DNA from 2 places in the Pseudoalteromonas sp. A757 genome. Region 2 is predicted to be linked to the other one. Evidence: predicted binding sites of a transcription regulator. Region 2 holds the regulator's gene; the other holds the start of a gene.

Region 1 (15,084 bases), on a different contig from region 2:
AAAATATCGGGCATTTACGCGCTTTATTTGGGGATGATGCTATCAAAACCTTTTCGAGAAAAGGGTATCAATGGCAGATCCCATGTACGGCCTTTGAGGGAACGACAGAAGCTCAGACCTCAAAGCAGTCTTTGCCTCAATCAACTAACCCCGCAGGGGGAGTGCTAGATGATAAACCTTCTGAGAATGAAGCCGCAGTCACGAATAATGCACTCAAAAAACCCGAGTCAGTCAGTAAGCTGCCAATGTTTGGGCTTGTGGGCATACTTGTATTACTCGCTGTGGGTGTTTACTTTACGTTATCGTGAGTCGAACTTACGTGGATTGAGGGCGTATTATGTCGCAAACGTTATATATCACAGGTGCTGGTGTAAGTGCTGAAAGTGGTATTCCGACTTTCCGGGGAGAGGATGGATTTTGGACGATAGGTTCGGCTAACTACACTCCTCAAGAAATGGCTACGCGCGCAATGTATAAATCACAACCGGCGGAATTCTTAAAATGGTATTACCATCGTTTTGTGACTTATCGTAATCACGGCCCCAATCAAGTTCATCAATGGCTTAGTGATAAAAATGTGATCACGCAAAATATCGACGGTTTAGATGGTAAAGCGGGAAATAATCATTTTATTGCGATCCATGGCCGTGTTGATCAGGTGACTCCCTTTCATACCCAAGGTGAGCCCACGGAGTGCTTTACTGCCCCTTGGGATGAGGTGGACGAAAGTCGATTAGCTGAGTCGCTGTTAGCACTTTTCAAGATCGCGCAGCGAGGCCCAGAAAAAGGCGTGTCACTTAAACCCTATGTATTGCTATTCGACGAATACTACACCGATCTGTATCGTATTAGCGAAGCACAGTCACGAATGTATGCCGCGGATCGCATGATTTTTATAGGTACTTCCTTTAGTGTCAATATCACTCAAATGGCCTTGGAAATAGCAAGGCACAAAGCTATTCCAATTGAAGTGGTTGACCCAAACCCTGCGCACTTACTTTACGAGCAAGTCACTTATCACCGTATGACGGCAAGTGAATACATCACCAGTTTGCCAGCCTCTTAATCCAAAGTTTGGGAAAACTCATCCTGTATTGCCTTGGTAGTAAGTAGCTAACAGAAATTGTTTATACTCGCTGAATCGATTTTGTTGTATGAGATGTGACTCAATCATTTTAGCGTTGTGGAGTTCTACAACGCTTATATGTCGTCGTTCGATTTCTATCAAGCCGAGTAACGCACTTAATTCTTGAATGCTAAGCGGGGTAGTATGGCTATTAAAAGCTAAGTAGCATTCGAGAGGTGTTAACTTTTTTGCATTTCTTTGACTAAGTGCGTTTTGTAGTAGTTCTTTACTTTCAAAGTGTAATAAGGTTCTGAGGTAGTTGAGGCCGTTATCTTTCGCTGCGATTTGCGATAAAAGAATGTGCAGTATGTTATTCCCTTGCTGGTTGAGGTTGTTGATTTGCTCAGCTTGGATCAAAGGGGGTGAGAAAAAGGCAAACTTTTCTAAGGAGTTAATCGCAGCTATCATCGCTTCTGGAAAGCGCGCAGCTTGTAAGCAAATACTCGCTATATCTTGATAGTGGCCATAGCGTGCATCGTCACTCTGTGCGCTTTTGAAAAGAAACTTTAGGACTTCAATCTGCTCGTCTTTGGGAGCGTCTGTGTACACGGCTTTTATTTTTTCGATGTTCGCACTTTTTAACGCCAGTAAAAACGGTGCTAAGCTACCATTCGACATTTAAATACACTTTGTTATTTAATACTTAATCTCGATGATAGCTTATTCACTCGAGTATTTTAACTTCAATACTGCAAATATCAGGCGATGAACTAAACTTGGATTTATCAATTCAGAGGTAGCCCAATGATCGATATTGACGATAAAGTGCTGAATGATCTGCGCGGCGGGTTTAACTTACCTGCTAAGCCTGAAATATTACAAGCCTTACAAAATGAATTATCAAAACCAGAACCTGAGTTATTTGCTGTTGCGGATATTATTGCAGCAGATGTTGGTGCATCAGCTGCGGTGTTAAAGGTGATTAATTCACCAGCGTATGGCCTTGCCCGCACTATTACAGACATTAAACAAGCTGTGATGTTTTTGGGCGTTACCTGTATTACGCAGCTCGTGACAGGATATTTGCTGAAAAACGCGTTTGAGCAGTCCAAATGCTGTATTTCACTGCAGCAATTTTGGGATAACGCTGCTGATATTTCAAAAGCTGCAATGGTAGTTGGACATCACTTAAAGTCATCATTACCGATGGAGAATTTACAGTTGCTCGGACTGTTTCATGATGCCGGGATCCCTGCAATGGCCGTAAAATACCCTGATTACGCTGAGGTAATAAAACAGTCCATAGAGCGACCTGAGCAAACACTGATTTATTATGAGCAGCAAAAATATCCAGTGCCACATACAGTAATAGGTTACTTTCTTGCGACATCTTGGCACTTACCCAAAGAAATATGTCAGATGATTTTGCGTCACCATGACGTAAGCTATCTTGAAGAGCAAAAAAATGCGCAATATGTGCAAACCTTTGCGGCACTTAAACTGGCTGAAAACCTGTGTTTTGAAGCAAAACACTTTAGAAGCGCAGCGGATTGGTATTTATTTAAAGATAAGGTGATGATTGAGCTTAATTTGCATGAAGATGAGTATCAAAACTTGAAAGATGATGTCGACGAAGTATTTATCGGGTAGAGGATTAACCGTAGGCATTAAAAAAGGCGCACTAGGCGCCTTTTTTACTTTTTGCAGCAGGGGATTATAGGCCTGCAGCTGCACGCAGTGCGTCAGCTTTATCTGTTGCTTCCCAAGGGAACTCTTCACGACCAAAGTGGCCGTAAGCAGCAGTAGGCTGATAAATTGGACGCTCAAGGTCTAGCATAGTGATTAGACCGTAAGGGCGTAAGTCGAAGTGCGCGCGGATAAGTTCGATTAAACGCGACTCATCAAGCTTAGCTGTACCGAAAGTTTCTACGCTGATAGAGGTTGGCTCAGCAACACCGATTGCGTAAGACACTTGGATCTCACACTTGTCAGCAAGGCCAGCGGCAACAATGTTCTTCGCAACGTAACGTGCTGCGTACGCTGCAGAACGGTCAACTTTTGATGGATCTTTACCAGAGAATGCACCACCACCGTGACGTGCCATACCGCCGTATGTATCTACGATGATTTTACGACCTGTTAGACCACAGTCACCCATAGGGCCACCGATAACGAAACGGCCAGTTGGGTTGATGAAGAACTTAGTTGCTTCAGTGATAAGCTCTGCAGGTAATGTAGGCTTGATGATAGTTTCCATCACAGCTTCTACAAGGTCTGCTTGTGAAACAGAATCACAGTGCTGTGTAGATAATACAACTGCGTCGATACCTACAGCTTTACCGTTTTCGTACGCGAATGTTACCTGAGACTTAGCGTCTGGGCGTAACCAAGGTAGTGTGCCGTCTTTACGAACTTGCGCTTGGCGCTGAACTAAACGGTGTGAGTATGTGATTGGAGCAGGCATCAGTACGTCGGTTTCGTTACACGCGTAACCAAACATTAGACCTTGGTCACCAGCACCTTGCTCTTCTGGGCGAGTACGGTCAACACCTTGGTTAATATCAGGTGATTGCTTACCAATGGTATTTAGGATTGCACATGAATCAGCGTCAAAGCCCATGTCAGAATGCGTGTAACCAATTTCACGCACGGTCTTACGAGTTAATTCCTCGATATCAACCCAAGCGCTAGTCGTGATTTCACCACCAACCATAACCATACCGGTTTTAACGTAAGTTTCACACGCAACACGTGCTTTTGGATCTTGCTCAAGGATGGCATCTAGAACCGCATCAGAGATCTGATCGGCGATTTTATCTGGATGGCCCTCAGAAACAGATTCAGAAGTAAATAAATGTTTAGCCATTGTATTTATGCTCACAAATATTGCGCTTCACAAACATCAGGGACAGCGCGAAAAATTAAGGGGCGTATTCTAACCAAAAAACCTAGGCATTGACTAGTTATTTTACGCCTAGACGTCCAAAATTGTGCAAACTTTTTTATTGGTCGGAAAAAGTCTGTCTGTACCCGTTTTTTTATGGCCTTTGCCGTTGCAGTTAGCCATATAAATAAGTAAGAATGGGCTCAAACCCCGCGAAACACATTTAAAGGTAGGAGAATTCATGCCATCTCGCAAAGAACTTGCTAATGCAATTCGCGTTCTTTCCATGGACGCTGTACAAAAGGCCAAGTCTGGCCACCCAGGAGCCCCGATGGGCATGGCGGACATCGCAGAAGTACTTTGGCGCGATTTTTTAAAGCACAACCCAAGTAACCCTGAGTGGTTCGACAGAGATCGCTTTGTATTGTCAAACGGTCACGGCTCAATGTTAATTTATTCATTGTTGCATTTGTCGGGTTATGACTTATCAATTGATGACATCAAAAACTTTCGTCAGCTACATTCAAAAACACCAGGCCACCCAGAATATGGTTACGCGCCAGGTATTGAAACGACTACAGGCCCATTAGGTCAGGGTATTACTAATGCGGTAGGTATGGCGATTGCTGAAAAAGCATTGGCTGCACAGTTTAACCGTGAAGATTACGACATCGTTAACCACTATACCTATACATTCTTAGGTGATGGCTGTTTGATGGAAGGTATCTCACACGAAGCTTGTTCACTTGCGGGTACGCTTGGTCTTGGCAAACTGATTGCATTTTGGGATGACAACGGCATTTCAATCGACGGTGAAGTTGAAGGTTGGTTTAGCGACGATACACCAAAACGCTTTGAGTCTTATGGCTGGCATGTTATCGCCGGTGTTGATGGCCACGATAGCGATGCGATTAAAGCTGCAATCGAAGCGGCGCAAGCAGAGTCTGACAAGCCAACGCTTATTTGTTGTAAAACGGTTATTGGTTATGGTTCACCAAATAAATCAGGTAGCCATGATTGTCACGGTGCACCACTGGGCGAGGATGAAATCAAAGCTGCTCGTGAATTCCTTGGTTGGGAACACGGTGCATTTGAAATACCAGAAGATGTGTACGCTAAATGGGACGCAACAGCACGTGGTCAAAATCAACAAAGTGACTGGTTGATTAAGTTCACTGAATACCAAATGCATTATCCTGAGCTTGCTGCTGAATTTGAGCGTCGCATGAAAGGCGAACTTCCAGCAGATTGGTCAGAGAAAACTGAAGCGTATATTGCAGAGCTTCAAGCGAATCCTGCAAACCCTGCAACACGTAAAGCATCACAAAATGCATTGAATGCCTATGGTCCAATTCTACCTGAGTTTATGGGTGGCTCTGCTGACCTTGCGGGTTCTAACTTGACACTTTGGGATCAATCTAAAGGCTTAACGGCAGAAGATGCTGCGGGTAACTATATCTTCTACGGTGTGCGCGAGTTTGGTATGTCTGCCATCATGAATGGTATTGCATTGCACAGAGGTTTTATCCCTTACGGTGCGACATTCCTAATGTTTATGGAATACGCACGTAATGCCGTACGTATGGCTGCATTGATGAAGCAAAGAAGTATCTTTGTGTATACCCATGATTCAATCGGTCTTGGTGAAGACGGTCCAACGCACCAACCAGTAGAACAAATGGCGAACTTACGCACTACGCCAAACCTAGCGAGCTGGCGTCCATGTGACCAAGTTGAGTCAGCAGTTGCTTGGCAGCAAGCGGTTGAACGCGCTGATGGTCCATCTGCACTTGTATTTACTCGTCAAGGTCTTGCGCAGCAGCCACGTACCGCTGAGCAGGTTGCAGCAATTAAGCAAGGTGGTTATGTGCTATCTTGTGATGGTGAGCCTGAAATTATTCTTATTGCGACAGGTTCTGAAGTGCAACTTGCGGTTGAGTCTGCGGATAAGCTTCGTGCAGAAGGTAAAAAGGTACGTGTTGTGTCTATGCCTTCAACTGACATTTTTGATGCGCAATCTCCTGAATACAAAGAAAGTGTACTACCAAGCTCAGTAACGCGTCGCGTCGCTATCGAAGCGGGTATCGAGGACTTCTGGTACAAATATGTAGGCCTAAATGGTGCGATCGTTGGTATGACAACGTTTGGTGAGTCAGCGCCTGCTGATGAGCTATTCAAGCTATTTGGCTTTACGGTAGAAAATATCGTTGAAAAAGCAAACGCATTGTTTGCATAATCAAGTGAAAGAGAAAAAACCCATGCTATGCATGGGTTTTTTTATGCTTGAATGCTCAAATTAAGCACTATTGAGCTTTGCTGTGTTTTGCTTTTTCTTATGGTGTTGCAGCGCTGGATTTTAATAACATATCAAGAGACTGCTTTAACTGTTGAACTTGCACCATATTTAAGCCCGCTTTTGCCATCATTTGTGCTGGGATACATGTGCATGATTGCTCCAGTGCTTTACCTGCTTCAGTTAAGTAAATGAAGGTTTGCCGTTCGTCATCAGGGTTTTTGCTGCGGGTAACTAGACCTCGTTCTGCTAATCGCTTAAGAAGCGGTGTTAAGGTGTTGCTATTGAGTTCAGCTCGCTCGCCTATTTCTTTCACGAGCAGTCCATCTTGCTCCCATAAAATCAATAACACTATATATTGCGGGTACGTGAGCCCAATCTCTTTGAGTAACGGCTGGTAGAGTCGGGTAACCTGTCTTGATGCACTATATAGCCGAAAGCAGATCTGATGATCGAGGTTGAGCTGCGGATTAGATTTACTCATTTAATAACTTTTCAATATCTTTGGCTATTTGTTCTGGTTTGGTGATTGGAGCATAGCGCTTAATCGGTTCACCCTGTTGGTTGAATAAAAACTTAGTGAAGTTCCACTTGATTTTATTACCAAATAGCCCTGGAAGTGCAGATTTTAGGTATTGATAAAGTGGGTGTGTGTTGTCGCCATTAACTTCTATCTTTTCCATCATCTGAAAATCGACACCATAGTTGATTAAACAGCCTTGTTGAATTTGTTTTGCATCACCAGGCTCTTGTTTACCAAACTGGTTGCAGGGAAAGCCGATGATAACAAGGCCTTGGTCCGCATATTTTTGATGTAATTTTTGTAGCCCTTCGTATTGTGGGGTTAATCCACACTCACTGGCCGTGTTAACAATAAGCACAACTTTACCTTGTAAGTCGGTAAAGTGATATGTCTGACCTTGTAATGTGTTTGCTTCAAACTGATATAGCGTCGTCATTTTTAATCTCTTGTGATTTAATCGTGTGCGATTTAATTTAAACCAGGTATGACCTTTGTGCAATAGCTGTTGAGATTATTTTGCTGCAGTACGTTGATACTTGGCGTTTAGCATCGCAAGTCGTCTGGTGATCAAAGCGTGATCTTGTTTAGGGAGATATTTTAAGTGTGTGTTGAGGTAGGTATTAGTGGAGTAAAGTGCACGGATCATGTGATTGGCCTTTTCGATAAATGCTTGGGTTTCTTGGGTATGGCTGCAAGCGATATGGCCCTCCAGGTGAGGAAGATTATTTGCTATTGGTAATGACCCCACTTGATGGGCTTTGTCCTTAGGAAAGCTTTGCTGAAAAATAGCGGGGTAGGCTAATATAAAGTCGACCCTTCCTGCGCTGAAGTGTTCCATAATGGTTTGTGCTGACGTTTTATATGGTTTGGTGGCAACATTTTTTGGGTCAAGCAGCGCTAATGCGGAGTCAATGGTATTACCGTAAGACTTGCCGATCTCCTTGATGATGGTGGCTTGAGGATAGTAAGCCATTAAGCTTGCAAGCGACGTCAGCTTACCGGTGCTGTTCACAAGGCTGGCATCAATAGGAGTGCGTTGCTTGAAGTAATATAATCTATGGCTTGGATAGAGGTGAATGGGGATGGTAAACAAGAAGGCTTGCTGGCGGCTTGGGGTTTTTAGGCGAGACACTGCGCACACTGGGTCTTCACTTGCCAGCAATTGGTTGAGTTCGGCTGGGGTGACAATGTTAAAATCGAAGTAATCTCGGCCGAACTGGTTTAAAAGCAAGTTGTTGGTATCGGACTCTAAACTATGGGGTTGTTTGGTAAAAAGTCTTTGCTCATCGGCAGGCTCATTCGAGATCAGCAATATTTTTGCGTCGCAGCAGACACAAAACAACAGCAGCATTAGCAGTAAATATTTCATTATTGCTCCAACTAAGTAAAGCTGACTCCTGTTTACTATAGAACATTATGCTTAATTAGCATTCAAAATTGGGTGCTATATCAAGATAAGCGGTTATTTAACCTTAACTCTTTGTGCTGAGTTTTATAACCTGTCATCATTGCAATGATTTTTACCTATGGGGCAAATAAATGATGACCAAAGTGTGGGATGGATTTATCCGCGGGTTTCACTGGCTGCTCGTAGCAGGACTAGTAACCTTATATATTACCGGTGAAGAAGGCATGATGGATCTTCACTTTGTTACTGGCTATTTAGTGCTAGCACTGATGGCAACGCGATTAATTTGGGGTGTCATTGGTAGCCAAACCGCTAAATTAAGCGCTTTATTTCATTCACCTAAAGCGATTTTATCGGCCATTAAATCAAAACAAAGTCATGTAGGGCATAACCCCGCAGGCAGTTTGATGGTGCTACTATTTTTTGTGCTGATCCTTGTACAGCTCGTATCTGGCTTGATGACAACCGATGATATTTTGGTGGAAGGACCGCTTGCACAATATGTATCTTACGACTTAGTTGAATTAGCAGATGATATACATCACACCAATATTGAGCTGTTAATCGCGGCCATTGCACTGCATATATTTGCTATTGTGGTGTATCGCCTAAAAGGTCAAAACCTAGTAAAGACGTTAGTTACTGGTAAGCAAGAAAATGCAGTCAGCACGCCTGTTATGAAATCGGGTGTTGTTGCATACCTTATCTTTATTGCACTTTCAGCTTTATTACTCTTTACGTGGGGCGCCGAGCCATTACAAGGGTTAATGTAACTCTACTCTAAACAAAAGTGAGCGAGGTTATTGTTTTCAATAACCTCACTCACTTTTAATACCAAGTCCGGCTAGTGTAATATTTGTTAACAGATTATCGTAACAGATATGACCTCTATTTCAGAAAATTCTGGTAACATGGCGCAGTTTTATCATAGAGGTTAGAGAAAAGTAGCGATGTTAGAGCCGTATTATCAACAACAAGCAAATGAAATCACCATTACCAGAGAACAGGGGAGCTTGTTTGCAAAAGGAGTCGCGGACGATTACAACCCATTGCACGACATCGATGCAAAGAAGTTTTGTGTACCGGGTGATCTACTTTTCTCCTTAGTGTTAAAGCACTACGGCTTAAGCGAAAATATGGAGTTTAGCTTTGTGGGCATGGTGGACGAAACGACAAAGCTCGTATTGCCAGATGGTGCTGCACAATTTGATATTACCGCAAATGATAAAGTGATGCTGTCTGTGTCGCGCACTGGCGAAACTAGCACTTGTCCAACACTCATCAATAGTTTGACGAGAAATTACGTTGAATTTTCAGGCACTACCTTTCCTCATGTGATCATCCCATTGATGGGTGAGCAAGAAGTAATGATCAATCCTGCAAGGCCAATGGTGATTTACGAATCTATGTCTATCCATATGGATGATATATCGGTATCGGAAGTAACATTGGAAGCAGCTAAGCCAGAGTTTAGCTATGAAGGCAAACGTGGCAAGATCAACCTGCGTTTTAACTTGCTGTCTAACGGCACTAAAGTCGGCTATGGTGAAAAGCACATGTTAGTTTCAGGGATCCGTGAGTATTGTCAGCAAACCGTTGATGATTTGATTGCTTATTACAACGATAGAAAAGTAGCATTAAAGCCATAATTTTGTAGTACACGCTGATTTACCGGTCAGCGTGCTGTTTATACAGCTTTCTTTTTAAACAATAATTCATCCTCTTTTCAGCTGTTCGCTATACTGTTTAGATAACATTGTAATTGAACGAAATGGTATCACTGTGCCCTATGCAGACTTGCTCAAACCAGAGTCCTCGCAACAAACATTATTAAAATGGCAAAAAACGGTCGATTTAATGGCAAAGATTTTTTCGGCGCCTGCTGCGTTTGTAGTGCAAAAAAAAGAAGATGGTTTTGCAGTGATGATTGCAAGCAACCAAGAAGAAAATCCGTATCCTGCTGGTGGTTTTATACCGCAAGAAACCAATATTTTCTGCAAGCATGTTGTTGCTAATAACCGTAATTTATATGAGCAAAATGCTAGTGCGAACTATCAATGGGACGATAACCCTGAGGTTGCCGATGATGGTTTTGAGTCATACTTGGGCGTACCTATCCACTGGCCCAATGGGAAGTCGTTTGGCACTTTGTGTGTGATGGATTTTAAGCCTACAAATTACAACGCTTCGTTGGTCGAGTTTATAGAGCACTTACGCGATATGCTAGAAGATGATTTGGTGATGATTGAGCGTTATAGCAAAATCAAAGCTATTGCAATGCAAGACCCGTTGACTGAAGTGTTGAATCGTCGCGCGACCGAAATACTCGGTGAACATAAGCGTGATATTGTCTTAAAACTTGGCGGAGCTATTTACTGTATCTTTCTTGATTTAGATGGTTTTAAACCAATAAATGACAGCTATGGTCATAAGATTGGTGATCAAGTGTTACAAAGCTTGGCTGAAGCGTTGAGGGCCACAAGCGGCGAAGATGATATTATCGGGCGCTATGGCGGTGATGAGTTCTTGGCTATTGTACAACGAGATAATGAAGAGGAAGTAAACGACTTTATTTTTCAAAGTGAGGCTAATTTCTATCAAGCGTTAAAAGAGAAAAAACTCCCCAAGTGTGGTTTTTCAGCTGGGTTTGCCAAGAGCGATAATAAGTTCGAAAGTATGGCTAGCTTATTTGCTCGAGCGGACAAACATATGTACCAGAAAAAAATGACCTAGATTGCCGACAAAATAGTGCTTTCCTTAAATTAATTCCCTTAGTCATCGTCCACTAAGCAGAGTACATGTGATCTCATGGCTCTGTTATTAATACCAATTTGTCATAATACTTGCTCAATTTGAAGCTACGAACCTGACGCTAACAGCGTTAAAAATTTCTTTTTCAGCGCAACTAAATAAGAAATTTTTGCTTTGTCTACATAGATGTAGGTACTTTGGCGATAGCAGGATGCGATAGTGGTGTTATTGACAAGATTTTCTCGCCTCAAAATAGATAATTTAATTAAGGTTTTTCAAACGCACTTTGTCGCTTTAATGACGGTCGTTTGTATAATTTAAATGGAAGAGTATGTATTCAATTCATCCTTTGTGGCAGCAATTTCCTTGTGCCGGCAAAACCGTGCAGCAAGGTACAGAGCTCGCCTCGTATTACAACTCACAGCTCAATAAGACTGTGCGCTTTAAGTTGATCTCAAAAGCGGATTTACCATTATTTTGTCAGTGGATGAACGATCCTCGAGTTGCACATTTTTGGCAGCAGGCGTGGTCAGAAGAAAAGCAGTGGCAGTATCTTAGCGAACGCTTAGCCGACAACTATAGTTTGCCGCTTATCATGTATTTTGATGAACAGCCATTTGGCTATGTTGAAGTCTATTGGGCTGAGTTAGATAAGTTAGCTGGTTATTATGAGTGGCAGCCCAAAGATAGAGGCATCCATTTATTAGTTGGCGAGCAATCATGCAGAGGTCCCGAAAATTTTCGTGCTTGGATGACCAGTTTAAGTCACCTTATTTATTTAGGGCATGAAGATACTCAGCGCATTGTACTAGAGCCTCGCCATGATAATGCAAGGTTACTCACTCGCATTGCAGAACTTGGCTATCATAGCCAGTTTGAATTTGATTTTCCTCATAAGCGTGCTGCGTTAGTGATGGCTGAGAAAGCTTCATTCTATCGAGACGTTTTTCCTCAGTTTGCTTAGGTTACTTAACGCGGCTTTTCTTTGCACCACATTGTGCTTGTGTTTGGGACAGTCGCGGCAGTAATTGCCATTTTCTCGGTTGTGTAGAAGGCAGCATTCAGGACGGATTTGATACTTGCCACTCGGATCATGCGCGACTATTTCGGCAAACTTTAGCGGATTATTTAGCGCCCCAAAGTGGGAGGATTTAGTCAATATTTGTTTATCTTCAAGCAATGTTGGATGCGCACCCACAAGCCCCATAATAATATCGAAAAAGTCATTCAAGCGATAAAAGCAATTACTCCATAGCGTCCGCTCTTTTACGCCAAAAGCTTGATGTAGCAGGTCGTGAAGCGGTGATAAGTGATTGAATAATAAATCGTGATAGCGTGTTTCTGTGTCACTGTTTACGAGTGCTTTGCCTTGATGAGGCAATAAAATGCTGAGCTGCTCAGGGTGGTAGCTCAACTCGCAAAGCTTTAGTGGCAATGGTGTTAGCAATAACGAATGGCTCACAATGATGCTTGGGAAAATATTGAAGGTGTAATACATATGCCACACGGAGGCTTGAGCCCTTGATTTCGTTACGCCTTTTTCTAGGCTAAAACGAGCTACATGGTCGATAAAATGTGGTGACTCTAATAACTCAGAAAAAGTCGCAGTAGATCGTAAAGGGTTGAGGTCAACACCTTGTGCATATGTATCATAAGGTGGCTTAAAAAAAGGCACTAAATTCGGCAGCATTGAAACGAACAGCTATAGAGGTTTATGGTTAATGACGAAGCGCAACTTCATTAATTTAATACCGTTTTTTAGTCTCAAAATGCCACATTACCTTAGTACTTATTTTGTTCGGTTGTTATCTACCAAAAATGGCGCTAGAAAAATGCAGTTAATGGTCAAATTAGATGTTTTGGCGGGGTAAAAAATACCGAACGCCGACAAATCAATAATCTTATGTAAAAAAATTTAGTTTAGTTTCGTCACTAGTCTGAGTGTCGTGGTTGCTGCCTAAAAGTGGTGTGCAACAAAAACAAATATTCGGCTTGGGAACTAGGCTCTACATGCAAGAACTAACTAAAAAAATAACCCAAATAAGTACCTCTATAAGTCTTTTACAGGAGTTCATTGCAGCGCCGTCGGTGACGCCTTGTGATGCTGGGTTGATTTTAACAATCGCTCGATATCTTGAGGAACTCGGGTTTGAAGCCTCATGGTTTGAAGAAAATGGAGTGCGTAACCTTATAGCCAAGCAGGTTTTTTCTGAAGGGCCAAGTTTTGCATTCTCTGGTCATGTTGATGTTGTCCCCGCTGAGCAGGAGCATTGGCATTCCGATCCATTTAAAGCGACTGTCGTAAACGATGTTATTTATGGCAGGGGCGTGTCCGATATGAAAGGGGGCATTGCTGCCATGCTGAGTGCCACACGAGTCTTACTGGCTTCGAAGCAAAAGCTTAAAGGCACTTTCTATTGGTTGCTGACATCCGATGAAGAGGGGGAAGCTGAATTTGGTACCAAGCGAATAGTTGAGCGACTCAGTCAAGATGGTGTAACGATTGACGCTTGCCTTGTTGGAGAGCCTACGTCGCACAATCGAGTAGGTGATGTGATCCGAAATGGTCGCCGCGGCTCAATCTCAGGTGCCATAAAAATTGAAGGGAAAGCAGGTCATGTCGCTTATCCCGAACAAACGGTCAATGCGGCGCATATCGCGGGTAAAATAGTGGCGACACTGTGCGGTTTAAAGTGGCAAAAAGACCAACCAGATGTCAAAACAACCCTTCAAGTCACGGGCGTCAATACGACGACTGATGTGGATAATATCGTACCTGAAGCGTGCCAGGTTAATTTCAATATTAGATACAGCCATGGGTATAGTAATCAAGAGATCATCGGCATTATCGAAAATCACTTAGCAAGATTTAAAGACAACCTGAGTCTAGATTGGTCAAGGGCATGTAACCCGTACTATACCAGTGCAGATATGGAAAATTCGTTCTTAAACCTAGTGGAAAACGCCATCGTGCAGTGTACTGCGAGATACCCCATAGTAAACACCGCTGGAGGCACGTCTGATGGGCGTTTTTTTGCCAATGGCCACACCCAAACGATTGAATGTGGTGTTAAAAACGACACGATACACCAAGCCAATGAGTGTTTACCCATAAATGACTTACTGGAAATCGAGCAGATTTATTTAACGGTGCTCAGTGATTTTTTTGGCGCTAAGCAACACCTTAACTTGCCCGCTGGTGAGTAAGTTGCTCGCTGTCAGGCAGACAATACCAGTTTGACTTCATACTTGCTCAATTTGAGGGAGTAAACCTGACGCGATCTGTGTTAAAAATTTATCATTTAGAACAACTAAATAGCAAAGTTTAGGCCGGACTATCGATAAGGTTTTCTTGCCTTAACATTTAGGTAAATTGGTATAAATTTAGTTTTTTTTAGACTTTCGTTAAACAACTTTATAAGTGCTTCGTCTTGTTGCTATCAGACTCAGTAATTGAATTATGAGGAAATCGTGTGCTTGGGTATTTAATTCGTCAATCAAAATGGCTGTTAGGTGCGGCTGTATTCACGAGTGCAATCTGCGGTATGTGTGCCGTATTGTTACTCACGCAAATTAATAATGTATTGAATTCATCACAACAAGAAGCCAATCAATTTTTTGGTATTTTTGTCGCCTTGGTGGTGGCTGTGTTGTTTTTTCAGGTGGTGGCTTCAACATTGTTTGAGCGATTGAGCCAACAGGCGCACGCTGTGCTGAGAAGACATATTTCAGACAAGGTGCTGCAAGCAGATTATCGCCAACTTGAAGAAGTGGGTGGAGCCAAGGTGCAATCAGCGCTGTCTGAACACTGCTTAAAAGTTGCCGAGTTTTTCGTCCGGTTACCGGTGATCGTCGTCAACGGTATTATTGTAATAGGCTGTATGGCTTATATCGCTTGGTTATCGATGGATGTATTTGTGATGGCGCTGGTGGTCTTGGGCTTAGGTTCTATTGGTTATCACTTGGTTCATCTCAAGGCCATTGGCTATTTAAATGGTGCCGCAAAAGAGCAAGATCGCTTGTTTGGACACTTTAGTGCTTTGGTTGACGGTGCCAAAGAGCTACGCTTACATGCTGGTAAAAGAAAGCGATTTGCAGATAACGTGCTTGGAGACTCTATTGAGTCTGTACGTAAGCAACGGACGGTGGGCATGTCTGT
Region 2 (15,084 bases):
TCCAAATTGATACTTGAGCCGCATCAAGATAACTTGCCAACAAAGTTGCGCTATAGTCACTGCCATTCCGGCCTAAAGTCACCGTTTCCCCTTGTGCATTTGCAGCAATAAAACCGGTAACGATATAGATAGCGTGATCATCAATAGCGCGATAGCACGCTTCTTTGTTATGGGCGTGGAGTAACACTCCCTCTTGTTGTACAAATAACGTACGAGCGTCGATAGCTTTGGCTTCAACACCCTGAGAGCTTAGGTAGTTTGCTAATATACGAGCCGACCATAGCTCTCCATGTGCAAGTAAACTCGCGTAGTGAAGCTGTTGTTCTTCTCGCCCTGAAGCGATTGCTTGCAGCTCATTGACAAGCTGTTTGAGTAACACACTGTGTTGTTCACCTACAAACAAGGCATCAATTAATTCACGTTGATGATTTTCAACTTGTAATAAAACATCGTTGAATGCGCGAACATCTTGCTGCTCAAAGCTTTGCCATAATTTCACTAGGGTATTCGTTGTTTTTCCTGCAGCAGAAACCACAACACTGTCACCTAGCTGACATTGCTCTAACACTATCTTGGCAACCGCCTGATAACGCTCTGGCGAGCTTAAACTCGAACCACCAAACTTATGTACTACTTTTGCCATTTACTCACCACAACGCTACTGTATGCGCAGGCGTTAATTTGAATGACTTAGCATCATCACTCGCCTGACTTTCATCAATACATGCAAATCCTGACTCCAGATCTGCAATGAGATCCTGTGCATCTTCAATGCCCACAGAAATACGAATTAACGTATCGCCCACTCCCGCTTCTAAACGTGCTTGCGGCTCCATTCCTGCGTGTGTCATCGTCGCTGGATGGCAAATTAGACTCTCAACCCCACCTAAAGATTCAGCCAATGAAAAGTGCGTTAGAGACGTTAAGAACTTCGCTGATGTTTGCAGATCGCCTTTGATATCAAAGCTCACCATACCACCAAAGCCGAGCTGTTGTTTTTTCGCAAGTTCGTGTTGAGGATGCGATTCAAGGCCAGGGTAATAAACTTGGCTAACATACGGCGACTTTTCTAAATACTCCGCAATCAGCTGAGCATTTTCTTGATGCTGGCGTAAACGCACGTTTAAGGTGCGCAGTCCACGTAGAGTAAGGTAACTATCAAAAGGTGCACCTGTAATACCGATATTATTCGCCCACCAAGCTAACTCATCACCCAACTCCTGTGTACGCGCGATCACCGCGCCCCCCACGACATCAGAATGACCATTGATATATTTAGTGGTTGAATGCACGACGACATCCACGCCAAAAGCAATAGGGTTTTGTAATGCAGGAGACAAGAAGGTGTTGTCAGCGGCAACCAAAGCCCCTATGGAGCGCGCTGCGTTTACGACAGCTTCTATATCCGTGAGCCTTAATATGGGGTTACTGGGTGTTTCAATCCAAACTAATTTAGGTTTGATCTGCTGCAGCTGTGCAAGACTTTCTGGTTGCGTAAGATCCAAGACGGCTAATTTGAGCAATCCACGCTTTGCAAGCGATGTAAACAAGCGATAGCTACCACCATAACAGTCATGTGGAATAACCAGCGTATCGTCATGGTTAAGCAGTTGCGTTACTAGGTGAACGGCAGCCATGCCAGTCGCGGTAATAATGCCACGAGCACCGCCTTCAAGTTCGGTAAGTGCCTGTGCCAGCACATCACGATTAAAGTTACCACTGCGGCCATAATCGTAGTCGCGTTTGGTATCAAAATCGGCAAAAGAATAGGTGGTAGAAAGGTAAAGCGGTGGTACTACTGCTCCATGTGCTTTATCAGCTTCTATACCGTGACGCACTGCAACCGTCGATTTGTTAACTTGACTCATAAGGTCACCTAGATAGTTGGATGTTTAGACGTCTAAAAGGTTAGAGCAACAGAAACTAGAAGTCAAAACATTTATACCGCTAAATGGCTAAATAACTAGTATTTGACTATCTTTTTTAAACCGATAAAATTTCGCCACTCTAGGCGTTGCTAATACGACTGAGTTATTGAAAACTATGGCAGAGATTCTTCTATCTCGCTATGGCGGATTAGTTTATTCATCTATTTGGGTTTAGGATTTATCTTTAATTCGTAAAGTTATCCCTATATTCATGCGGTTGGTGAATAATGTAGACCAGAACCCAGTCATATTGGCATTGATGTAACTGAGGCAAGTACACAATTATGGCAAAATGGAACGGTGAGTATATTCACCCATATGCAGAACACGGTAAGAAAGCAGAGCAAGTAAAAAAGATCACGGTGAGCATACCTCTGAATGTACTCAAAGTGCTAACTGATGAGCGTACACGTCGCCAAGTGAATAACTTACGTCATGCCACGAACAGTGAGCTTTTATGTGAGGCGTTTCTACATGCCTTCACAGGTCAGCCACTGCCGAGCGATGAAGACTTGAGAAAAGATAATCCAGAGCGTATTCCGTTAGAAGTAAGACAAATAATGGAAGAACGAGGCTTGGAGATCCCAGAAATAAACGAAGAGTGATAAAAACTCTTTCGCGCTGGAATACAGACACAAAAAAAGCCTCGACCGAGGCTTTTTTCATTTGGATAATACCATTGGTATTATTCCATATATCCAGCTGGCATGTCGATTTGTGCCACGCCTGATTCAATTGCAGCTGCCGCTACCGCTTTTGCAATACGAGGTAACAAACGTGGGTCCATTGGTTTTGGAATAATATACTCAGAACCAAACTCAAGGCTATCCACGTCAGCCGCTTTTAACACTTCAGCAGGCACAGGCTCTTTAGCAATCGTTCTAATTGCTTCAACCGCTGCAATCTTCATCTCGTCATTGATAGCAGTTGCACGTACATCAAGCGCACCACGGAAGATAAACGGGAAACACAGCACGTTATTTACTTGGTTTGGATAGTCCGAGCGACCAGTCGCCATGATCAAATCATTACGTGCACCGTGTGCAACTTCAGGGCTGATCTCTGGATCTGGGTTAGAACAAGCAAATACCACAGGCTTGTCAGCCATTAACTTTAGATCTTCAGCAGAAAGTAAATCTGGGCCAGAAACACCAACAAATACGTCCGCATCTGCAATCACGTCTTGTAACGTACGCTTATCCGTGTTGTTTGCAAACAGCTCTTTGTATTCATTTAGGTCATCACGGCGAGTGTGGATCACGCCTTTTCTGTCCAGCATGTAGATGTGCTCACGTTGAGCGCCGCACTTGATCAATAATTCCATACAAGCAATAGCGGCTGCACCCGCGCCAAGACACACAATAATCGCATCGTGAATATCTTTACCTTGGATTTCCAACGCATTCAGCATACCCGCAGCGGTTACAATTGCAGTCCCGTGCTGATCATCATGGAATACAGGAACGTCACAACGCTCGATTAGCGCGCGCTCAATCTCAAAGCACTCTGGCGCTTTAATATCTTCAAGGTTAATACCGCCAAACGTGTCTGCGATATTTGCCACCGTATTGATGAAGTCTTCGGTGGTATTGTGCTTAACTTCAATATCGATTGAATCAAGGCCCGCAAAACGCTTAAATAATAGCGCCTTACCTTCCATGACAGGCTTTGACGCCAAAGGACCTAAGTTACCCAAGCCAAGAATCGCCGTACCATTACTGATCACCGCAACCATATTTCCTTTACCCGTGTAACGGTATGCATTCGCCGGATCAGCCGCGATTTCACGTACTGGCTCTGCAACACCAGGGCTGTATGCAAGTGCTAAGTCTTTTACGGTCTCGGCAGGTTTAGTAAGTTCAACACTGATTTTACCTGGAACGGGCTTCTCGTGATAATCTAGAGCTTGTTGACGAAAATCTGTCATGGCGCGATATTTTCCTACGAAGTTAATGTGAGAGTGTGGTAAACGTTCGCATTCTGAATGTTGGCAACCTATCAGGCAGGTTAGAGCAACACACAGTGCGATTAACTATATGAGCGACGACATTCAACCACTCAACAAGCCTATGTGCTTTGCTGTCGTGGTATGTCAATAGGACATATAGTTAATCGACCGTATTCACACAATACCGAGTTTTACTCATTATTCAAGTAAAATCAGGTCTATCCACTAGCACGGTATTTTCTATACTTTTCCGAGAAGATAAGCTCAATTTTAAGAAATATTTCACAAATAAAATGGCTAAAACTTAAAAAATAAAACCCTAAAACGAACTCGAAATGTAGAAAATTAGCACAAATGTACACCAATTATAAAAACTATAAGAAAATAACAACTTAATTAATTTTAACGTCAAGATACCTACTTTTAATCGCAATATAGTGACTTTATTTTATATGGGGTGCTCATACCTGATACTATTTACTATATGAGCTTTGATTATTTTCACAACTTAAGTTCGTAAATGTTCAGTATTTATCTACTAAATAGAGTTTTTACTCTACTCAAGAGATCAGTAAAGTTTTGCTGCCAAACTGGCAAGTTTTTTATTTTAGAAGAATAAAAGGCACAATGAGACGGGAAGACTGACAATCTGTCTGTTGACGCAGAATAGGATGTATAAATCGGGAAAGTATTTTCAAACAGGCACAAAAAAAGCACCCTAAGGTGCTTCTTTCGACTAGACCAACAAGATTACTTCTTGCTGCTAAGTGCACCGAAACGCTTGTTAAAGCGATCTACTCGGCCACCTGTGTCAAGGATCTTCTGCTTACCAGTGTAGAACGGGTGACATGCAGAACATACGTCTAGGTGAATATCTTTACATAGCGTTGAACGAGTTTCGAACTTGTTACCGCAAGAGCACGATGCAGTGATCGTCTCGTAATTAGGGTGAATACCTTCTTTCATAGCAACCTCTAGTTAAGGCCGTATCGCTCTCCAAACCCGAAGTCTGGCACCATACGTAGTTATACAAAAATGTGGACGCGTATTTTAGTGCTTAACTGAACAATCTACAAGCAATATTTCAGAGTTTTTTATCACCGCCTCTGAGTACGTTTTCAATTCGTACCGCCTTAGGTATATACTTCGTCACTGCGCTCACTTTATGGAATTGTAATACATGCTCATTCTTGAAGTAGCTTTAAAGCTGCCACTGCACCGAACATTCGACTATTTGCTAGCACCAACCATGCAAGTTGAAGCAGGAATGAGAGTCACCGTCAATTTTGCCAACCGTCGCTGCACAGCGATTGCGCTTGCTAAAAAAGACGACACCGATGTACCAAAAGAAAAACTCAAGCAAATTATTGAGGTGTTGGACGAGCATCCTGTCTTTAATCAAGCACAACTTAGCTTTTTACACTTTGTCTCCCAGTATTACTGTCATCCAATTGGCGATACCTTATTCACAGCACTACCGGCAGTACTCAGAGATGGTGGAAGCCCAGACAAAACTCAGATCCCTATCGTCAGATTAACGGAAAAAGGGCAGAAACTACCAACACTGCGAGCCAAAAAGCAACAAGCACTGCTTTCTCAATTATATGAAGGTGGTGCAATAAAGTTAAGTGAACTCAAAGCGCTCGGGTTTGCTAGCCAAACAATTAAAGCATTGGAAGAAAAAGCGCTTATCTCACAATCTATTGAGCATGATAGTGATTGGTCGCAAAACGAATTACAGCTAGGCGAAAAGCCACGCCTAAACGACCAGCAAGCGACTATTTGTAGCGCCGTTAATGCACAAGTCGGTTACCGTACCTTTTTAATCGAAGGTGTAACAGGAAGTGGTAAAACCGAAGTCTACTTACAGAGCCTTGAAAACATAATAAAAGCGGGTAAACAAGCACTGATCTTGGTGCCTGAAATTGGGCTCACACCACAAACGGTCAACCGCTTCAAAAAACGCTTTAATAACCTGCCCATTGATTTATGGCATTCAAACCTAACCGATAACGAACGCCTACATACTTGGCGTCGCGCCGAAAAGGGTCTGAGCGCTTTGGTCATCGGTACTCGCTCGGCCATTTTTTTGCCATTTCAAAATCTCGGCATGATCATCGTTGACGAAGAGCACGACAACTCGTTCAAACAGCAAGAAGGCCTGCGCTATCACGCCAGAGATCTCGCTGCATTTCGAGCGCATCAGGCACACTGCCCCTTGCTTTTGGGAACAGCAACACCGGCATTAGAAACATTACACAAAGCCATTACCAACAAATATCAACTCGTCACATTGAGTAAACGAGCGCAGACCCAGCACGATAACCAATTTCACCTTGTAGACATGAAAGGTCAGCCAGAACAAGGCGGGTTTTCACCAATGAGTTTACATTGGATGGAAAAAACACTCGCTCGCGGTAAGCAGGTTATGGTGTTTCTAAATCGTCGGGGGTTTGCACCCACATTGATGTGTCACGAATGCGGATGGCTTAATACCTGTAAACATTGCTCAACCAGCGCCACATACCATAAAAACATGAACCGCTTGGTATGCCATCATTGTGGTGAGCAGGACTTTGTACCGCGACAGTGTCCAGATTGCGGCAGCACCCAAATCATGCCCACCGGGCTTGGTACAGAACAACTCGAAGGCTTTTTAAGCGAACGCTTCGATGATATTCCCGTTACTCGCATTGACCGAGATTCTACGCGCCGTAAGGGCAGCCTTGAAAGCGCCCTTGAAGAAATTAATCAAGGTGGCGCGCGAATTCTGGTCGGCACTCAAATGCTTGCCAAGGGCCACCACTTTGCCGATGTCAGTCTTGTTATTATCTTAGATGTGGACTCAGGACTTTACTCTTGCGACTTTAGAGCAACCGAGCAAATGGCGCAGCTTATTACGCAAGTTGCTGGACGAGCCGGACGCGCCGGTGAAGCGGGAACCGTGTTATTGCAAACGCATTTTCCAGAACATCCATTATTGCAAGATTTAATCAATAATGGTTATGGCGACTTCGCGCGATATGCCTTACAAGAGCGTGAAGAAGCTATGCTTCCCCCCTTCGCACACTTAGCTATCATCCGCGCCGAAGCAATAAATATAAATACAGTATTGCGCTTTTTGTCGGATTTGGTTCCAGCTACCCCCTATCCTGGTATACAATTGCTGGGTCCAATTCCAGCACCACTTGAACGAATAGCTGGAAAGTTCAGATATCAATTACATATACACGCACAACAACGCACTGTGCTGCGGGACTACCTTTCGCAACTCGCGCGCTATATCGCTACGCATGAGTCTGCCAATCGAGTACGCTGGAGCATAGATGTTGATCCAATGGATAGCTATTAAAATCAAATAACCTATGGCACAGCACGATTACATCAATAAGAAACCTAAAGGCAAGGGGAAAGACAAGCCAGAAAAGTCGGCGAAATTTCCTGTTATTGCTGCTATTTTTGCATTTCTACTGATCGGTGGGTTTGCCTACGGTCTTTGGTTTATAAAAACCAATGCCGATCCTAAAGAAGTAGAGCAAGCCAAAAATCCGCACCCAGTTGCCGAGCAAAAGGTTATTAAACCAAAGCCTCGCCCACCTGAGTTTATTGAAGAAATTAAAAATCATGAAATCAAGGTCGAAGTTAAAGAGATCGAGAGCAAAGGTCCCTATCAAATGCAGTGTGGTTCATTTAGAACCCATAGCCAAGCCGAAGCTATGAAAGCCAAAGTTGCGTTTGCTGGATTAATCGCGGAGATCCGCCGTACCGAAGGGAGTAACGGTGTCTGGTATCGTGTCCGTCTTGGTCCCTACGATACCAAACGTTTAGCCGAGAGCGATAAAAACAAGTTGCAGCGTGTTGGGATATTTGGCTGCGGGATTTGGGGCTGGACTTGATTTTTATAAGTCTACCCATATTTCCTACTAATCTAGAGCTACACGGGCACAGGCCCAAATAAGGATTACTATGACTACCATCGTTAGTGTTCGTCGCGATGACAAAGTGGTTATCGGCGGTGATGGCCAAGTTTCGCTTGGTAACACAGTTATGAAAGGCAACGCACGTAAAGTACGTCGTCTATACAATGGTAAAGTACTGGCAGGTTTTGCTGGCGGTACAGCTGATGCATTTACATTATTTGAACGCTTTGAAGCAAAGCTTGAGATGCACCAAGGCCATCTCACTAAAGCAGCCGTAGAAATGGCAAAAGACTGGCGTACCGACAGAGCATTAAGAAGGCTTGAAGCCCTACTTGCGGTAGCCGATGAAACCGCCTCACTTATCATCACAGGTAACGGCGATGTGGTGCAGCCAGAGCATGACCTTATTGCTATCGGCAGTGGTGGTAACTTCGCACAGGCAGCTGCAACCGCACTACTTGAAAATACCGACTTAAGTGCGAAAGAAATCGTGGAAAAGAGCCTGAAGATCGCTGGCGATATCTGCGTATTTACCAATAATTTCCAAACTATCGAAGAATTGTAATAGGACTCGTCATGACAGCTATGACTCCAAGAGAGATTGTGCACGAGCTTGATCAACACATTATCGGTCAGGACAAAGCCAAAAAAGCCGTCGCGATTGCACTTCGCAACCGTTGGCGTCGTATGCAGCTTGATGAAGAGCTGCGTGCAGAAGTTACACCAAAGAATATTTTGATGATCGGTCCAACGGGTGTGGGTAAAACTGAAATTGCCCGCCGTCTAGCAAAGCTTGCTAACGCACCATTTATCAAAGTAGAAGCGACTAAGTTCACCGAAGTGGGTTATGTTGGTAAAGAAGTCGAAACCATCATCCGCGATCTAGTCGAAGTTTCTTTTAAACTAACACGTGAACAGCAAACCAAGAAATTCAAATTCCGCGCTGAAGAAGCCGCCGAAGAGCGTATTTTAGATGCACTTTTGCCACCAGCAAAAGATGCTTGGGGTGAGTCTCAGCCAAATGAAAATTCGTCAACACGTCAAGTATTTCGTAAGAAACTACGTGAAGGTCAGTTAGACGACAAAGAAATTGAGATCGACATCGCAGAAACGGCGCCTCATGTTGAGATCATGTCTCCTCCTGGTATGGAAGAAATGACCAGCCAGCTACAGAGCATGTTCCAAAACATGTCGGGTGACAAGAAAAAGAACCGTAAGCTGAAAATTAAAGAAGCACTTAAGCTCTTGATTGAAGAAGAAGCTGCAAAGCTTGTTAATCCAGAAGAGCTTAAAGAGCAAGCTATTGAGTCAGTTGAACAAAACGGTATCGTGTTTATTGATGAAATCGATAAAATTTGTAAGCGCGGAGAATCTTCTGGCCCAGATGTTAGCCGTGAAGGTGTACAACGCGACTTACTACCACTTATCGAAGGTTCAACCGTTAACACTAAACACGGTATGGTAAAAACCGACCACATTCTATTTATCGCGTCAGGTGCGTTCCAAATGGCCAAGCCGTCGGATTTAATCCCAGAACTACAAGGTCGTTTACCTATTCGCGTTGAACTAGAAGCACTAACTGCGGGTGATTTCAAACGTATTCTAACTGAGCCAAATGCATCTCTCACAGAGCAGCAACAAGCGCTACTTAAAACAGAAGACGTTACTATCGACTTTACCAATGACGCTATCACCAAACTGGCTGAAGCTGCATATCAGGTCAACGAGAAAACTGAAAACATCGGTGCGCGTCGCCTTCACACTGTGATGGAAAAGCTGATGGAAGAGATTTCATTCGATGCTAGTGAAAAGGCCGGTGATACCTTGACGATTGATGCCGCCTACGTTGAACAGCATTTAGACATGCTTGTTCAGGATGAAGATTTAAGCCGCTTCATTCTCTAAATGAAAATAAAAAGCGGAGCAAAGCTCCGCTTTTTGAGTTATACCAATTATGTATCAAGTCACCAAACTTCATTATCATAAGCTCAGTAAAGTGCTCGATGTTTATTTTGAGGACGGCCGCCGCTTTACACTAAGTGCCGAATTCTTGCGAACTCACTCACCATCAGCCGAAGTACAGGGCCATAGTCCAGCGCAAAAGCAACTCGTGTTAAACAAACAGAATGTCGCTATCAAGACAATTGACCCCGTTGGACACTATGCTGCACGCTTTGTTTTTGATGATGGTCACGACTCAGGGCTCTACAGCTGGCAATACTTATATTCCATAGCTACACAGCACGATGCGCTATGGCAAGAATACGTAAACGCGGTAGAAGAGTATCAAGCCCAAAAGGACAGCGTACCTATCAAGTTTGTGCCTTAACCAAACCGCCATAACAATGCATGCTGCTCGTGGTACTGAATAAAGCCACTCTTAAATGCAATGTACTTCTCCATATCTTGGTTACAGGCGTTTACAGCTTCTTGCTTAACCTTAGCGTATTGCCTCGCTATATCTGGAAAAGTAATTAAATAGTCACGAAAGGCAAGGTGACGTTTAACTCCGTCAGAACCGGCTAAAAATGCATGCAGATGATGAGTTCTAGACACTATGCCTTTACGAAAATAACGACGCCCAGCAATATCAAACTCTCCCATTATCTCATAACCTAAATCACGCAGCTTTTCTGACTCTATGTCTAATTTATCTAAGTCACTTACTTCCAGTAGCATATCAATTATTGGTTTAGCACATAGCCGTGGAACCGCTGTACTGCCTATATGGTGTAAAGCAGCTACATTTGCCTTGGATAGATGAGCGAGTATCGTCTGTTTCTCTTTGTTGAACTGGTGCGGCCAATCCGAATTGTAACTTACCACTGCTATGTTGGTATTCATTTAAGCGATGCCGTTCTTGCGTCTAAATAAAAGCCCCACTATAAATAAGTGGGGCTTTTATATAAAGAACCTCAGATTGAATTGGTGTTTATACTTGATACTTAGCCACGGCTTCGTGTAATACGCGCGCTTGCTCTGCGACTTCTTCACTACTTTGTGCGTTAGAGTGTGCATGCTCAGAAGCGCTCTGTGCAATATCTCTGATTTTTACTACATTCTTGTTCACTTCAGAAGCAACTTGGTTCTGTTCATCAATTGCCGTCGCAATATGTGTACTCATTTCCATAATAGTTTGTACATCTTGGGTGATCATGCTGAGCAATTCCCCTGCTTTTTCAGCTTGCGACACACTTTCATTACCCTGCTCACGGCATTGATCCATGATATTCACTACTTCTCGTGTACGCTGTTGCAGTGTAGAAATGATGCTTTCGATTTCTTGTGTGGAGTCTTGAGTACGCTGCGCAAGTGACCTAACTTCATCCGCTACAACAGCAAAACCGCGACCTTGCTCACCTGCCCGCGCAGCTTCAATAGCAGCGTTTAGCGCAAGTAAATTTGTTTGCTCTGCAATACCACGGATCACATCCAATACCGAGCCTATGGTTTCACCATCCCGCTCTAGCTGAGCAACGACGTTTGAGGCACCACCCAACGATTCCGATAACTGCATGATGTGCTCAATTGTTGCAGTGACCTCACGGCGACCTTGTTGCGCATTTTCATTCGTTGTCTCGGCTTTATGCGCCGCTTCACCCGTATTGTGAGAAATGTCTTGGATCGTCGCTTGCATCTCAGTCGCAGCCGTTGCGACCATATCCGCTTCGTGCAACTGCTCAGCCATACCAGCGCTCGTTTGAGCAGTTGTCTCTGTTAAATGATCCGTGGCTTCATTAATCGTTGCCAACGCCCCATTCACATCCGCAATAAGATCTCTAAAGTCAGAAATCAAGCTATTAAAATCACGGGTCATAATAGTGATTTCGTCATTGCCTCTTTGCTCAATTTGCAGACTTAAATTATTTTCACGGCGAATGCGTTCAATGGTTTGATAAACACGCTCTACAGGTTGAATAATTGAGCGACTGGTCGATAGCACAAGCGTCATCACGATAATACTTGCAACAATAAATACACCAATGGCGAGCATCTGAGTTTGATCTACGTTCTCTTTAATCTCTGCTTTTGCCTGTTCCACTACTTCAGAGACCACCGCATCACTTTTTTCAACACTTACCTTCATCTTGCCTAGCGCACCGCTCGTCAAATCTAAGCCGAGTGTCTCCTGAGCTTTAACTAAACTCGCAAATTTGGATTGATAGGTGTTCAATAAGCTAAGCAACTTAGATTGATATTGAGCGTTAAACCCAGCACTACGAATTTCCTGAGAAAACTGTGCAACTAGCTCGTCAAACCGTTTCAAGTATTTGATATCAAAACGTAGCATAAAGTCTTTTTCAGCTCGACGAAGCTGTAGCATAGTTGAAAGGAGTTGATAGTTCTGCTGCTCTTTTAACAGTGTTTCTACCTCATGTACCGCGCCACGAAGCTCACCGTAAAGCGCATCTTTTGGATGCAAGCCGATTGTTTTTTGTAACTGCACCACTTTTTGAAAGTCATCGTAATAACTTTTTGCTAAACGTTCAAATTCGTTGATCCGACCTAAATCGACATCAAAATCAGAAAAAGTACCTTGCAACAAAGCGAGCTTTGTTTGTAGCTCTCGATACTCGTTTTCAAACTCATCGAGTGAATCTACCTGCTTGTAAAAAAGGAAGTTTTTCTCGTGTTTGCGCATTGCTAATTCATGAATGTCGAGCTCTTCTGCATATTGAATGGTTTCATTCAATTTCAGCATAGTACGAGCTTCGTACATAATCATAATTAACATAACAACCAAGGCAATCCCTACCACTAATGCATTCACTTGCAAACGACGTCTGATAGTCAGATTTTCTAATACCGCCATCGGCTTACCTACAATGTTAATAGACTGGCTAAAGTATAGCTGAAGCCTTCCGCCCTTGCCTCATAATAGGTAATTATTCTGGGTTCATATTACAAAATAATATATTTACGCCGCTTTTACATACAAGTTATTAACACCACACCAAAGTTGACTGTGCAATAAATCAACATTGTGCCATTGACGTCCTAATAACCAGTCCACTAGCAAGCTGGGATCGGATGGAAAATAAAACGATGCTTTCGCGTCCGTTCGCAGCCATTCTTCCAACGCACCAGCATTGAGGTAATTCATTACTTGGGCATGACCAAGCTCGGCTAGCGTCTGTGCATTATTTTGCTGTTCGAATTGACCATCTAATGGCTTAAGTAGCAGTTTCTTACCGAGTTTTAATGCTTCACTAGAAAGCTCAAATCCGGCATTTGCAACTACACCACTGGTATTTCTAAGGTCTTGAATAAACCCAGAGCGACTTGGTTTTCTCAGATGAATATGTTGCAACGAAGCGTTGTCGGCATCTGGGTGATAGCAGTAAAATTCCTTATCGGGGAAATCTTTTAACAATTCAATAATGCTATCCAAAGCTTCAAACGGCAGATAAACCAGGACTTTATTAATTATAGATGCACACTGCTCTTGCTCTGCCTCATAAGGAATAAAAGGCGGAATAATATGCTTATCAAACGGCTGCCAATGCACACCCAGATGAATATCAGCTGGTGCAAAATAACGGATCAAAGCTCTATGCCAAGGCTGTACGGCAAATTGTGGAACTGCATCATATAAATATGACGCTTGATGACTCATAGCTATCACCGGAACCTTTGCCAGCTTTCCAGCCCATGCACTGACAGGTTCAAAGTCGTTAAAGATCAGATCATAACCTGATACATCTAACTTTTTTACATCGCGGATAAACTCACCAAACTTGAGCGATTGGAAAGTTTTTAAACGATTTAATTGGCCACGCTCGGTAACAAATGACAACCCTCGGCAACTACGATAATCACCAAAGTCATGCATATCAAAATAATTTTCCGAAGGGCGCCCTGAAAAAAAGTAGTCAACAGAAATTCCCATGTTGCGAAAGCAATTTGCCATTACCCGAGCTCGAGTAGTATGGCCATTTCCCGTTCCTTGAACACCATATAGTATTTTCATACGCTTCCTAATATCACTATCGCTAAACTTGCACAAGCAACACCCATTGCCGCACCAAGCACCACATCAAGTGGATAATGTACCCCTACAATTACGCGTGACAATGACACCCCTGAAGCCCAAACCATCAACGGAAATGCAGCCAGTGGAATTTGCTCCATCAGACAAGTTGCATATAGCCAAGCACCAGCACTATGCCCCGAAGGCAGACTAAATTTATCACTCGGCGTCAACAAGGCTTTCACCGCGTAACAGTCACATGGCCGTAATCGTGCAAAACGATTTTTGAGATAGAAGTAAAGCGGCCTTTCAATTGCAAAGGCCAAAATCACGGTGAGTGCAAATTGCTGACCTAGCTGCTCCAAAAACAGAGCGCACGCAATTGCGACCAACACATAAAGTCCACCGTTGCCACTTTTGGATAGACCTAATGCTATCAATCTAAACCAGTTTCTTGGTTTAGGGCAAAACACTACAAAGTATAATGCAGCGTCCAGCTCGGCTAGTTTTGCTTTCATCATTCGAGTCACGCCTAATTGCTCACAATATCAGCATAGAAGAGCAAAATAACAAATGGGTGACACTTTTAAGACACAAATATGTAAGTTGAATCAAAGCATTGCTAAGCACAAGTATGAGAGTATACTGGTTATCGACAATCAATATTCGAGGATTCAATATGGAATACAGCACTTCTGATCTTTGCGACCACTTTGCTGATGTGGTTGATGTGCTAGAGCCTATGTTCATCAATTTTGGCGGCCAGACGTCATTTAGTGGTCGTATCACTACCGTCAAATGTTTTGAAAACAATGAGCAGATCCAAGATGTACTACAACAAGACGGTACCGGTCGTGTGCTGCTCGTTGATGGTGGTGGTTCAACTCGTCGTGCACTGGTTGATATTGATTTAGCTGAGCTGGCGGTCGAGAACAACTGGCAAGGCATCATCGTTTACGGCGCGGTACGCCATGTTGATGAACTAGAAGAAAGCGATATTGGCATTCAAGCAATCGCTTCTATCCCAGTGGCAGCGGATAGCAGTGGCAGCGGTGAAGTTGGCATTCCCGTTAATTTCGCAGGTGTCTCTTTTTACGAAGATGATTTTGTTTACGCCGACTCCACGGGCATTATCATCTCTGCGGAAGAGTTAATTTTAGAAGATGATAACGAAGACAATTAGGCACTAGAAGTAACAGTCATGAGTACAGCAGTCCGTATATATGATGAAAGCGATATTGCCACTTTTGTTAGCGCCAGAGCCGGTGAAACCAGAATTTGGCAAAGCATAAGCTTTTTACAATGTGATCATGACTA

Evidence for each region. Region 2 encodes MetJ, which represses methionine synthesis genes. Its sites were predicted from a motif close to TAGACGTCTAGACGTCTA; they were not measured.
Region 1: a site for MetJ is predicted at 4,034-4,051, ahead of metK (methionine adenosyltransferase). Genes of this name have one in related genera too.

The regions. Positions count from the first base shown of each region.
Region 1 covers NZ_QNQN01000066.1:71,767-86,850, reverse strand. Annotated here, with positions in the region: gene DRB05_RS09590 (winged helix-turn-helix domain-containing protein) at 1-308, shown strand, start outside; gene DRB05_RS09585 (Sir2 family NAD-dependent protein deacetylase) at 338-1,066, shown strand; gene DRB05_RS09580 (hypothetical protein) at 1,085-1,744, opposite strand; gene DRB05_RS09575 (HDOD domain-containing protein) at 1,871-2,716, shown strand; gene metK (methionine adenosyltransferase) at 2,781-3,932, opposite strand; gene tkt (transketolase) at 4,192-6,186, shown strand; gene DRB05_RS09560 (MarR family transcriptional regulator) at 6,284-6,727, opposite strand; gene DRB05_RS09555 (glutathione peroxidase) at 6,720-7,202, opposite strand; gene DRB05_RS09550 (transporter substrate-binding domain-containing protein) at 7,278-8,135, opposite strand; gene DRB05_RS09545 (cytochrome b/b6 domain-containing protein) at 8,309-8,947, shown strand; gene DRB05_RS09540 (DUF3581 family protein) at 9,125-9,823, shown strand; gene DRB05_RS09535 (sensor domain-containing diguanylate cyclase) at 9,957-10,907, shown strand; gene DRB05_RS09530 (GNAT family N-acetyltransferase) at 11,257-11,889, shown strand; gene DRB05_RS09525 (IucA/IucC family C-terminal-domain containing protein) at 11,854-12,615, opposite strand; gene dapE (succinyl-diaminopimelate desuccinylase) at 12,936-14,132, shown strand; gene DRB05_RS09515 (cyclic peptide export ABC transporter) at 14,399-15,084, shown strand, end outside.
Region 2 covers NZ_QNQN01000074.1:676,770-691,853, forward strand. Annotated here, with positions in the region: gene metL (bifunctional aspartate kinase/homoserine dehydrogenase II) at 1-643, opposite strand, end outside; gene metB (cystathionine gamma-synthase) at 648-1,868, opposite strand; gene metJ (met regulon transcriptional regulator MetJ) at 2,213-2,533, shown strand; gene DRB05_RS22490 (malic enzyme-like NAD(P)-binding protein) at 2,614-3,855, opposite strand; gene rpmE (50S ribosomal protein L31) at 4,627-4,842, opposite strand; gene priA (primosomal protein N') at 5,057-7,228, shown strand; gene DRB05_RS22505 (SPOR domain-containing protein) at 7,242-7,772, shown strand; gene hslV (ATP-dependent protease subunit HslV) at 7,843-8,361, shown strand; gene hslU (HslU--HslV peptidase ATPase subunit) at 8,373-9,701, shown strand; gene DRB05_RS22520 (DUF971 domain-containing protein) at 9,751-10,125, shown strand; gene DRB05_RS22525 (GrpB family protein) at 10,122-10,640, opposite strand; gene DRB05_RS22530 (methyl-accepting chemotaxis protein) at 10,729-12,609, opposite strand; gene DRB05_RS22535 (MJ1255/VC2487 family glycosyltransferase) at 12,715-13,767, opposite strand; gene DRB05_RS22540 (phosphatase PAP2 family protein) at 13,764-14,288, opposite strand; gene rraA (ribonuclease E activity regulator RraA) at 14,447-14,950, shown strand; gene DRB05_RS22550 (arginase family protein) at 14,969-15,084, shown strand, end outside.